DNA from 3 places in the Paenalcaligenes sp. GW821-LYS-B07-1 genome. Region 1 is predicted to be linked to each of the others. Evidence: predicted binding sites of a transcription regulator. Region 1 holds the regulator's gene; each other region holds the start of a gene.
What was found. The regulator FNR, encoded in region 1, switches genes on or off when oxygen is low (the NO sensors DNR and NnrR bind a similar motif). The targets are predictions, from matches to a motif close to TTGATNNNNATCAA.
Positions count from the first base shown of each region.

Region 1 (3,121 bases):
CACACCCGGCTCACCAATCAGCACAGGGTTATTTTTGGTCCTACGTTGCAAGATCTGTATAGAACGACGAATCTCATCGTCTCTACCAATCACTGGGTCTAACTTGCCCAAGCGAGCACGCTCAGTCAGGTCAGTGGTGTATTTGGACAACGCTTCTCTATTCGCGTCGCCTTCTGCATCACTGACCGATTCACCACCGCGCACAGCATCAATCGCTGCTGCTAGCGCTTGTTCATTTAGACCTGTTTCTTTTAATAAGCGGCCTGCCTGCCCTTTATCTCGGCTTAATACCAACAAAAACAATTCGCTGGCAATATAGGTATCGCCACGCGAGGTTGCTTCTTTTTCTGTTAATGCCAACGCGCTTTGCAGCTCGCGACTAATATTTAGATTTACATCCCCAGATGAAATCTGAGGTAATGCATCAATTGCCTTTTTAACTTCGGCTTGTAAACGCGGCACGGCCACACCAGCACGCGCCAATAGACTGCCTGCTCCGGAATCCACGTCAGCCAACAATGCAGCCAATACGTGCACAGGTTCCAGATAAGAATTGCCCTGTTGCAATGCCAAACTTTGCGCATCAGCCAAAGCTTGTTGAAATTTTGTCGTTAATTTATCAATTCGCATGTTGCCTTACTCTAGGTAATGTGCAGAATCTTGCGATGAGTATTCACAGACTGCACCAGATTAATTTCGCTTGACTTATAGATGATGACATCTGGTCAAACTTCAAGAGCCTGTTAAAATCATTTATGTGATTATTTGCATTTTCTTACATTTATTGCAACTTACTAAAATAAAAGAAAAAGCAAAATCCTTGATGTTTCAAAAAGAGCTTTTAAATAAGTTAGAATACTAAGTATGGCACTTCACTCCGAAGTGCAACTTTTATGCTGCGCTTGAAAATAAGCTCTAACCACGGTCGTTGTACCTAACCATTTTCAACCGTAGCCGCTTTCTATGCAAAAACGAATCTCTGTCAGTCACGATGCTATACGTTGCTCATCCTGCATGCTGAATGAAATCTGCTTGCCGCTAGGGATGTCCAACCACGACCTGCAGAAGCTGGATGATCTGGTCAAGGAACGTATACGTCTGAGCAAAGGCTCTTTCCTGTTCCACCTTGATGATGAAGTTGATGCCATCTATGCATTACGCACTGGCAGCATCAAGACACAACTGGAAGACGCCTCCGGCCAAGTACAGATTACTGGCTTCTTGCTACCAGGCGAGATCATTGGCATGGACGGATTATTGAATAATCGCCATGTCTCTCACTCTATCGCACTGGAAGACAGTGAGGTCTGTGTGATGCCGTTGAACGAGCTAGATAAGCTCTCATTGCAGCTACCTATCTTGCAACAACAACTGCGTCGTCTGATGAGCAAGGAAATCAACCGTGCTCATACTCTGATCATGAACTTAGGTGCGTTACGTTCTGAACAGCGTCTAGCTGCTTTCTTGATCAACCTGTCTCAGCGTTTGTCTACCTTGGGTTACTCCCCTTATCAGTTCATTTTGCGCATGAGCCGTGAGGAAATCGGTAACTTCTTAGGCCTGACATTGGAAACCGTTAGCCGTCTGTTCTCGCGCTTTGCTCGCGAAGGCCTACTGCGTATCCAACAACGCGAAGTCATGATTCTAGACCTGCCTGCTCTACAAGCCATGGCTGGAGTAGACTGCTAAACCGCAGCCCTCTATACGCAAGCCACGCTACATCGCAACGCGTAAGCATCAAAAAAATCCCACGTTACAACGTGGGATTTTTTTGCTACGTAGTATTTGGCTTTATTCAGCCTCTACCACTACGGGTGTCTCAGGTGCCTTGTCTCGCGTTACGACCAAGCCGCGCTTCTGACCACCATCGTTAATGGTTTCGCTAACCCCTGTAGGTTGCAACACCAAGGCAATGGTCACTGCACAACCAACCATAGCCAAGAATGGGCCTGCCATAAGGATCCACGGCCAAGGCTCTTTAAACCACGGCTGTGTATCCAAATCCTGATCTATTGCATTTGACATGATGAGTCCTTTATCGTGTGCGCCCTAGCGAGGCACATAAAAACGTGTTTTCTCACTGATGAACTCTTCACCAGACTCAGCGCTACCAGGTTTACGGGCCGTAATCACGATATCGTGCATACCCTCCTTCAAACCCGCATCGACAGGAACTTGTACGTGCACCGGAATCAGTTCGTTCGTTGCTGCAGGTACAACAATTTCTGCACTGCCACCATTCACTGTACTAATGGAGATACCAGGGAAACCCTCTACACCCAACTCGATGCGCATAGGCTGCTCTGACTTGTTCATCATTTGCAGTCTATAAATGTTCTCTATATGACCGCCCGGAACTTCGCGCCCCATTACACCCCGATCTCGGATCACATCCATATGTAGATCATTACGGGCCATCAGCGAGTAAACCGCTGCCACAGTAATAAGACTCAGAATTGCAATATACACCAAGATGCGTGGCCTAAACATATGCCTACGTACCTGATCCTGACTCAAGCGCTCGGTAATAGCACGGCCAGAGGTGTAGCGGATTAACCCTTTAGGATAATCCAGTTTTTCCATCACATCGTCACAGGCATCGACACAGGCCCCGCAACCAATACACATGTATTGCAGCCCTTCTCGAATGTCGATACCGGTCGGACAGACCTGCACACAGAGGGTACAGTCTACACAGTCCCCTAAGCCTGCTTCTTTGTGATCCACTTTCTTGGAACGTTTACCACGAGGCTCACCGCGCACATGGTCATAACTCACCACAAAGGTGTCGTCATCCACCATCACGCTTTGGAAGCGTGCGTACGGGCACATGTACTTACAGATAGCCTCACGCAGGAATCCAGCATTCCCCCAGGTAGCAAAACCGTAGAATAACAACCAGAACCACTGCCATGGGCCCAATGTGAAATCTAGAATCTGCGCACCCAACTCACGAATAGGAGCGAAGTAACCGATAAACGTAAAACCAGTCCAGAGAGCAATCACAATCCACAGGAAGTGTTTTGTGGCTTTAAGACGCAGTTTTTTGGCGCTCCACGGAGCCTCATCCAGACGGATGCGAGCCATACGGTCGCCTTCCACCTTGCGTTCAACCCACATG
Region 1 covers NZ_CM179516.1:1,210,196-1,213,316, reverse strand. Annotated here, with positions in the region: gene clpB (ATP-dependent chaperone ClpB) at 1-630, opposite strand, end outside; gene fnr (fumarate/nitrate reduction transcriptional regulator Fnr) at 964-1,689, shown strand; gene AC3QL0_RS05700 (hypothetical protein) at 1,792-2,025, opposite strand; gene ccoG (cytochrome c oxidase accessory protein CcoG) at 2,050-3,121, opposite strand, start outside.

Region 2 (3,121 bases), 130 kb from region 1:
CAGCCCAGGAGCGTACTGCTCTAGCACATCCAATACACGCTCTGCATAGGCGGCCTTCACCTGTGCCCATTTGGCAGGCGCTATCACGCCCAAGCTATCACCGCGTATGTCGGCAGGCAACACACGCACCTGCACCCACAAGGTATGCTTGCCTTCCGGTGCACGGGAGGAATCTAACGCCGTTCCCTGCCCCACCACTAATACCGGTTCAGCCGGTAATAAGCCGGCTGCCGCCTCGGCATACACCTTACTCATCATGGCTAAATCGGGGGCTATATGTACGTACGAAAAACGCTGTAGCTCTGCCCCAGCTTTCCAGTCGGGTAACTCATCCAATGCCAAGTGAATCATCATCGTGCCCAGACCAGGACGGAAGGCATCCACTTTTTTCTGATACGGTACGGGCACTGTTTGTGTGTCTACCAGACGCCCAAACACCAACTGCGGGTGTAAATTCGCAATCACCGCTTTAGTAGCGCAAAATCGACGGCCATCGCTAAGCACAATGCCACTCGCCCTGCCTTTGGTCTGCTCAATATGCTGCACAGGTGCATTCAACAGAATGTCGCCCCCCAGCTCCTGCAGTAACCCCATCATCGCCTTGATAATGGTATCTGCCCCGCCCTTTCCTATCACCATTCCAAACGCTTGATTAGCCATAGACTCCAAGTACGGGAACAAGGCGCCACCCGCTGTATCTGGCGCGAAATCCACATGCAACCCCCACGCTGCCATCATGGCTTTAAGAGAGTCATTTTCGAAATGCTTATCGAGAAAGTCGCGTGGCGTCGCCAACAGCAACTGCAACAGTTCAGCCACCCCATCCTTGCCCAGTTCACGCCAACTACGCCACACACTTTTCACCAAGGCGGTAGAAGGCATAGGGCTACCCAGTACTGAAAACAGGTGTGGTGCTTTACGCTGGAAATCTGCCAGCATGCTCTGCCACGCCGCTGCATCTTTTTCAGACACGGCACGTATGCGTTGTAAGGTCGTGTCTATATCTGTACTAACACCTAGGTAGCTGTGGTCTCTAAACACACTCGCAAAACAATGCTGCGCTGGTACAAACGCCAAACCATGGCGCTCTAATGATTCTTTATGGCGCTGATAAAAGGCGGATCCTGCAAAAGAAGATAAGTTCATGGCACATACGTCGTGTTTAAACCCTGGCAACGTTAGCTCTTGTGTGCTTACAGCACCACCTGCCGAACTTTTAGCTTCTATTACACGTACCTTCCAACCGCGGCTGGCTAACTCTACCGCCGCAGCTAATCCATTGTGACCCGCTCCAATCACAATAGCGTCCGTTGTCTCTGCTCCCATTTTCAACTCCTTTAGTTCTAAACTATTTTTATGTTTATTCTACTGCTGAAACCTATCGTGCATGAAAATTTCATTCACATGAATAGAGTTGTTATAAAGCGGTGATAGAGACAGCGGCAACACACCAGTTACTGACATGCGCTGTACTACAATGGCTAAAAGCCTCACCCTATTTTCTACTGCATAACAGCTTGAATCGCTACATACCACTAGGATAATCATGATTAAAACAATGATGAAACTTGCCGCTAGCGTGGCCCTCTTTACGGCGTTAGCTACTGGTGCTCAAGCACAAGAAGCCGACTACACCCCACAACAAGTACAAGAAATGCACAAATTGGCGGAACAAGGCGAAAGCTTTGCTCAAGCGGCGTTAGGCGTGCTGTATATAGAAGGGAACTCTGTGCCTCAGAATTATGCAGAAGCTCATAAATGGCTTGGCCGTGCCGCCGCACAGAATGAAGCGCTGGCGCAATTCCAATTGGGTGTGCTGCATTATCGTGGCCAAGGCGTACCACAAAGTGATGCGGAAGCTCTGGCGTGGTTTGGAAAGTCTTGTGCAGCGGGACTCTCTGAAGGTTGCTCCATTTACAGCCAACTCAAAATAAACTAACTACCAATAAAAAACCGCCCTTAGGCGGTTTTTTATTGCGTGTCTTGCTCTATACGCTGCTGTGTTTGGCCGTGCTCTTGGCACGCCCGCTGGAGGTGAACCCACTGCGCAATACGCTTTTAAGACTTTCCGCTGCTTCAAGAAAGGCCAATTTGCCTTCTATCTCTTTCATCCCTACCCTATACCTTGGCACATCACATAAGTATCTATTGTGAACTTTTATTCATTATTTGAAAATGCTTACCCGCACTACATCTAACACTTCTAGTGTTGTGACTTCCCATCAGAAACTGATTATCCACGTAATTATTTTCTTTGTTTCTTAGATTTGGGATAATAATTCATGAAAAATAGAAAGACATATCACAACCCTTTAGTTAAAAACATGTAGCCATTTCTTTAACCAACAGGAGATTGAATATATGTCTGACCCTATTTTTCGCCGCGCTCAAGAATCAGATCTAGAAGCAATCGTCGCCATCCTAGCCGATGACGTACTTGGCCACGAAAGGGAAGACTCACGCTGGCCCCTTCCTATAAACTACTTAAATGCTTTTCAAGCCTTAGATTCCGACCCTAACCACTTCTTAGCCGTCGTAGAAATAGATGGCGTGATTTGTGGCACATTGCAAATTTCTTTTATCCCCGGCTTGTCTTACCAAGGTGCCTGGCGAGGAGAAATCAATACCATACGTGTGTCTCGTACTATCCGAGGCAACAGCTTGATAGAAAGCATGATTAAATGGGCAATAGAAAAATGCAAAGCCCGTCACTGCCAATTCGCACAATTAACCTTCGATACAGCGCGGCCAGATAACCACCGTTTCTATGTGCAATTAGGCTTCACTGCTGTGCATAGAGGCTACATGATGGAACTAGAGCACAGCGCAGGTAACTAGCCCAGCAACTCCACAAACCACCTTTTGAACGCACTACGCCCATGTACCCATTAAAAAAACCCGTCCTCCTCACGCAAGACGGGTTTCTTTATGCCGCGTACTAAACCTTATACCGTTTGCTGCAACATGCTCGTGCCGTCCAAACTTCCTGCTTGGAACTTAGCCAATGGCAACAACATACGCTGTGTAGACGCTAACAACGGCTGCAAATCAAACTGCACATAATTCAGTTGGTCGTAGGTACGTAAATAGATACGGCCTTGGCGCAAATCAGTTAATGATG
Region 2 covers NZ_CM179516.1:1,343,267-1,346,387, reverse strand. Annotated here, with positions in the region: gene AC3QL0_RS06280 (phytoene desaturase family protein) at 1-1,326, opposite strand, end outside; gene AC3QL0_RS06275 (tetratricopeptide repeat protein) at 1,547-1,939, shown strand; gene AC3QL0_RS06270 (GNAT family N-acetyltransferase) at 2,362-2,838, shown strand; gene AC3QL0_RS06265 (linear amide C-N hydrolase) at 2,946-3,121, opposite strand, start outside.
Region 2: AC3QL0_RS06280 (phytoene desaturase family protein) is a predicted target of FNR. The motif match lies at 1,396-1,409, and genes of this name have one in related genera.

Region 3 (3,121 bases), 990 kb from region 1:
CGTTAGCTGTATCAACCGCTTCGGCAAAGAACATTTCTTTGGAGAGAAAGCCGTTCAGTAAGGGTACGCCCGCCATGGCTGCCGCAGCCACGCTGGCCAATAATGCGGTGATGGGCATGGCATAGCGCAGCCCAGACAGCCTGTTTAAATTACGTGTACCTGTTTCATGATCCACGATACCAGTTGCCATAAATAACGAGGCTTTAAAGGTGGCGTGGTTAATGATGTGGAAAATCGCCGCAATCAGTGCCATGGCACTGTTCATGCCCAGCAGTAAGGTAATTAAACCTAAGTGGCTGATGGTGGAGTAGGCTAAAACCCCTTTCATATCGCGCTGGAAGGTCGCGAGATACGCTCCTAGCAGCAAAGTGATTAGCCCTGAGCCTCCAATTAAAACAGCCCATTCGGTAGTGCCTGACAGTACTGGCCAAAAGCGAGCCAAGACGAACACGCCAGCTTTAACCATAGTGGCAGAGTGCAAGTACGCGGAAACGGGCGTAGGTGCAGCCATCGCTCTAGGTAGCCAAATATGGAAAGGAAATTGAGCACTTTTACTTAATGCACCTGCTGCTACCATCAAGAGTAAGAAGGGGTACCAAGCGCTTTGGCGAATGCGATCGCCAGAAATTAGGATTTCACCTAAGTCGTAGGTGCCAGCAACTTGCCCCATCATCAGCACGCCAGCTAGCAAGCATAGACCGCCGCCGCCAGTAATGATCAACGACATTCGAGCACCACGACGCGCATCACGGCGGTGGTACCAGTAGGCAATCAGCATGAAGGACGACAAACTAGTCAGTTCCCAGAACACCACTAACTGTATGACGTTTCCAGATAACACCACACCTAGCATCGCACCCATGAATATTTGCAAAAACGCGAAGAAGCGCCGTACAGGTTCTTGAGCTGAAAGGTAGTAGTGAGCGTAGAGCGCAATTAATGCGCCCATCCCAGTGATGATGATGCTGAATAGCCAAGCAAGGCCATCCATGCGCAGATTGAAATAGATGTTATAGGCAGGAATCCAGTCAGAGGAGAACAGTAACACCTCATTACGGGATATCGCCGGAAAATTGACTAAAGTGAAAAGTGCACAGGTTAAGGCAACCATCCCGGCAAGCGGAGCCTGAAGTTTTCGGGATTCGGCAGACAATAATGATGATATCAGCCCACCAACGAAAGGGAGGGCTAGGATGACAAGCAAAGACATCGGGCTCCGGGGAAGACGAGATGTTTAAAACAGGAGAAAGGGTGATGTTCTAATAATACGATATTACTGGTAATTTCCACACATAATCTGCTAAAAAAAATGAAATTGCCCTGAACGTGCTTGATAAAGGTCAATGAGGAATTGTCCTATTGCAGTCAAAATAGTTGATGGTTGCAAAGATTTTGTAGGTTTCTGGAGAGTTTCATGGATATTGCACTGGCACAACCCCAACAACAGCGTGCCATCAACGAGGCTACTGCTTCATTTCAAGTTCCAGAAGCACTAATCCGACGTTTCAATAGTTCGGGCCCACGCTACACCTCGTACCCTACAGCAGACCGTTTTCTGGAAGAGTTCGCCCAACAGCATTATTTGAATGCCTTGGCGGCACGAGCCAGCAGCAAACAGCAGATGCCTTTGTCGCTGTACTTCCACCTGCCTTTCTGTACATCGCTGTGCTATTTCTGTGCGTGCAACAAAATCATCACGCAAGACAAATCGCGTTCGGCAGAGTACTTACAGTACTTGTTTAGAGAAATGGCGATGGTGGTGCCTCATTTGGGTGACGACCGCAAAACGGGTCAGTTGCACCTAGGTGGTGGTTCACCTACGTTTTTATCCAACGATCAAATGTCGTTGTTGATGCAAGAAGTCAGAAAGCATTTCGACTTTACGGATGATGCGGAAATCAGTGTGGAAATTGATCCACGCACGATTGATGACCAGATGCTGGCGCATTTGGCGGGTTTAGGTTTTAACCGCACCAGTTTTGGTGTGCAGGATTTTGACGTGGCGGTGCAAGAAGCTATTCACCGCATTCAGCCTTATGACATGGTGGCTAAAGCGATAGAAACCAGTAGGGCGGTAGGCTTTGAGTCCATTAATACCGATTTGATTTATGGCCTGCCAAAACAAAGCGTGCAAAGCTTCAGTGCAACCTTGGATCAGTTGATTGCGCTGCGTCCTGATCGTATTGCCTTGTACAACTACGCGCACTTGCCGCAGCGTTTTAAGGCGCAGCGTTTGATCAATGAGCAAGATTTGCCCGACGCAGAAACACGTCTGCAAATCTTCTTGATGGCTACGCAGCGGTTGTTGGATGCCGGGTATGACTACATAGGTTTGGATCACTTTGCATTGCCAGATGATGAACTGAGTCGCGCACGCTTGGATCAAAGTCTGCATAGAAATTTCCAAGGCTATACCACGCGTGCAGACAGTGATTTGGTGGCATTCGGTGTATCGGCTATAGGCAAAGTGCAAGGCACTCACGTGCAAAACGATAGGTCCTTAAAAGCGTACTACGCCTGTTTGGATGAAAATCGTTTGCCCGTTAGTCGAGGTATCCAGATGACGGCCGATGATGAGCTGCGTGCTGAAGTGATTATGCAGCTGATGTGCAGTATGCCTGTAGACAAAGCGCTAGTGTCGCAGCGTCATGGTATAGATTTTGATGCGTATTTTGGTGATGAGCTGCAGCGTTTGAGCCAGTTTGAAGACGCTGGGCTGATCACTGTTGATGAGCGTATGCTGCGTGTCACGGACACGGGGCGTTTGTTTGTGCGAGGGATCAGCATGGTGTTTGATGCCCACCTGCATAAACGTACTACCGCGACTTACTCGCGGCTTATTTGATTGTTAAAAGTTAAAGGACTCCCTGTGTTAGAAACCATTGTTGAGCGGTTACGGTTAAAGGGTAAGGCATTACTGCCTGTAGTTCAGGGCGGCATGGGGGTCGGTGTGTCGGCACACCGTTTGGCAGGCAGCGTGGCTGCGTTAGGAGGTATGGGAACGATCTCTAGCGTGGACTTGCGTCGCCATCATCCCGATTTGATGGCGCGCACACACAAGAGCAAAGATAGTAGCCTGATTGATATGGTGAACTTAGAGGCTCTAGATAGAGAGGTTCGC
Region 3 covers NZ_CM179516.1:2,202,055-2,205,175, reverse strand. Annotated here, with positions in the region: gene AC3QL0_RS10540 (monovalent cation/H+ antiporter subunit A) at 1-1,210, opposite strand, end outside; gene hemN (oxygen-independent coproporphyrinogen III oxidase) at 1,415-2,845, shown strand; gene AC3QL0_RS10530 (NAD(P)H-dependent flavin oxidoreductase) at 2,870-3,121, shown strand, end outside.
Region 3: hemN (oxygen-independent coproporphyrinogen III oxidase) is a predicted target of FNR. The motif match lies at 1,331-1,344, and genes of this name have one in related genera.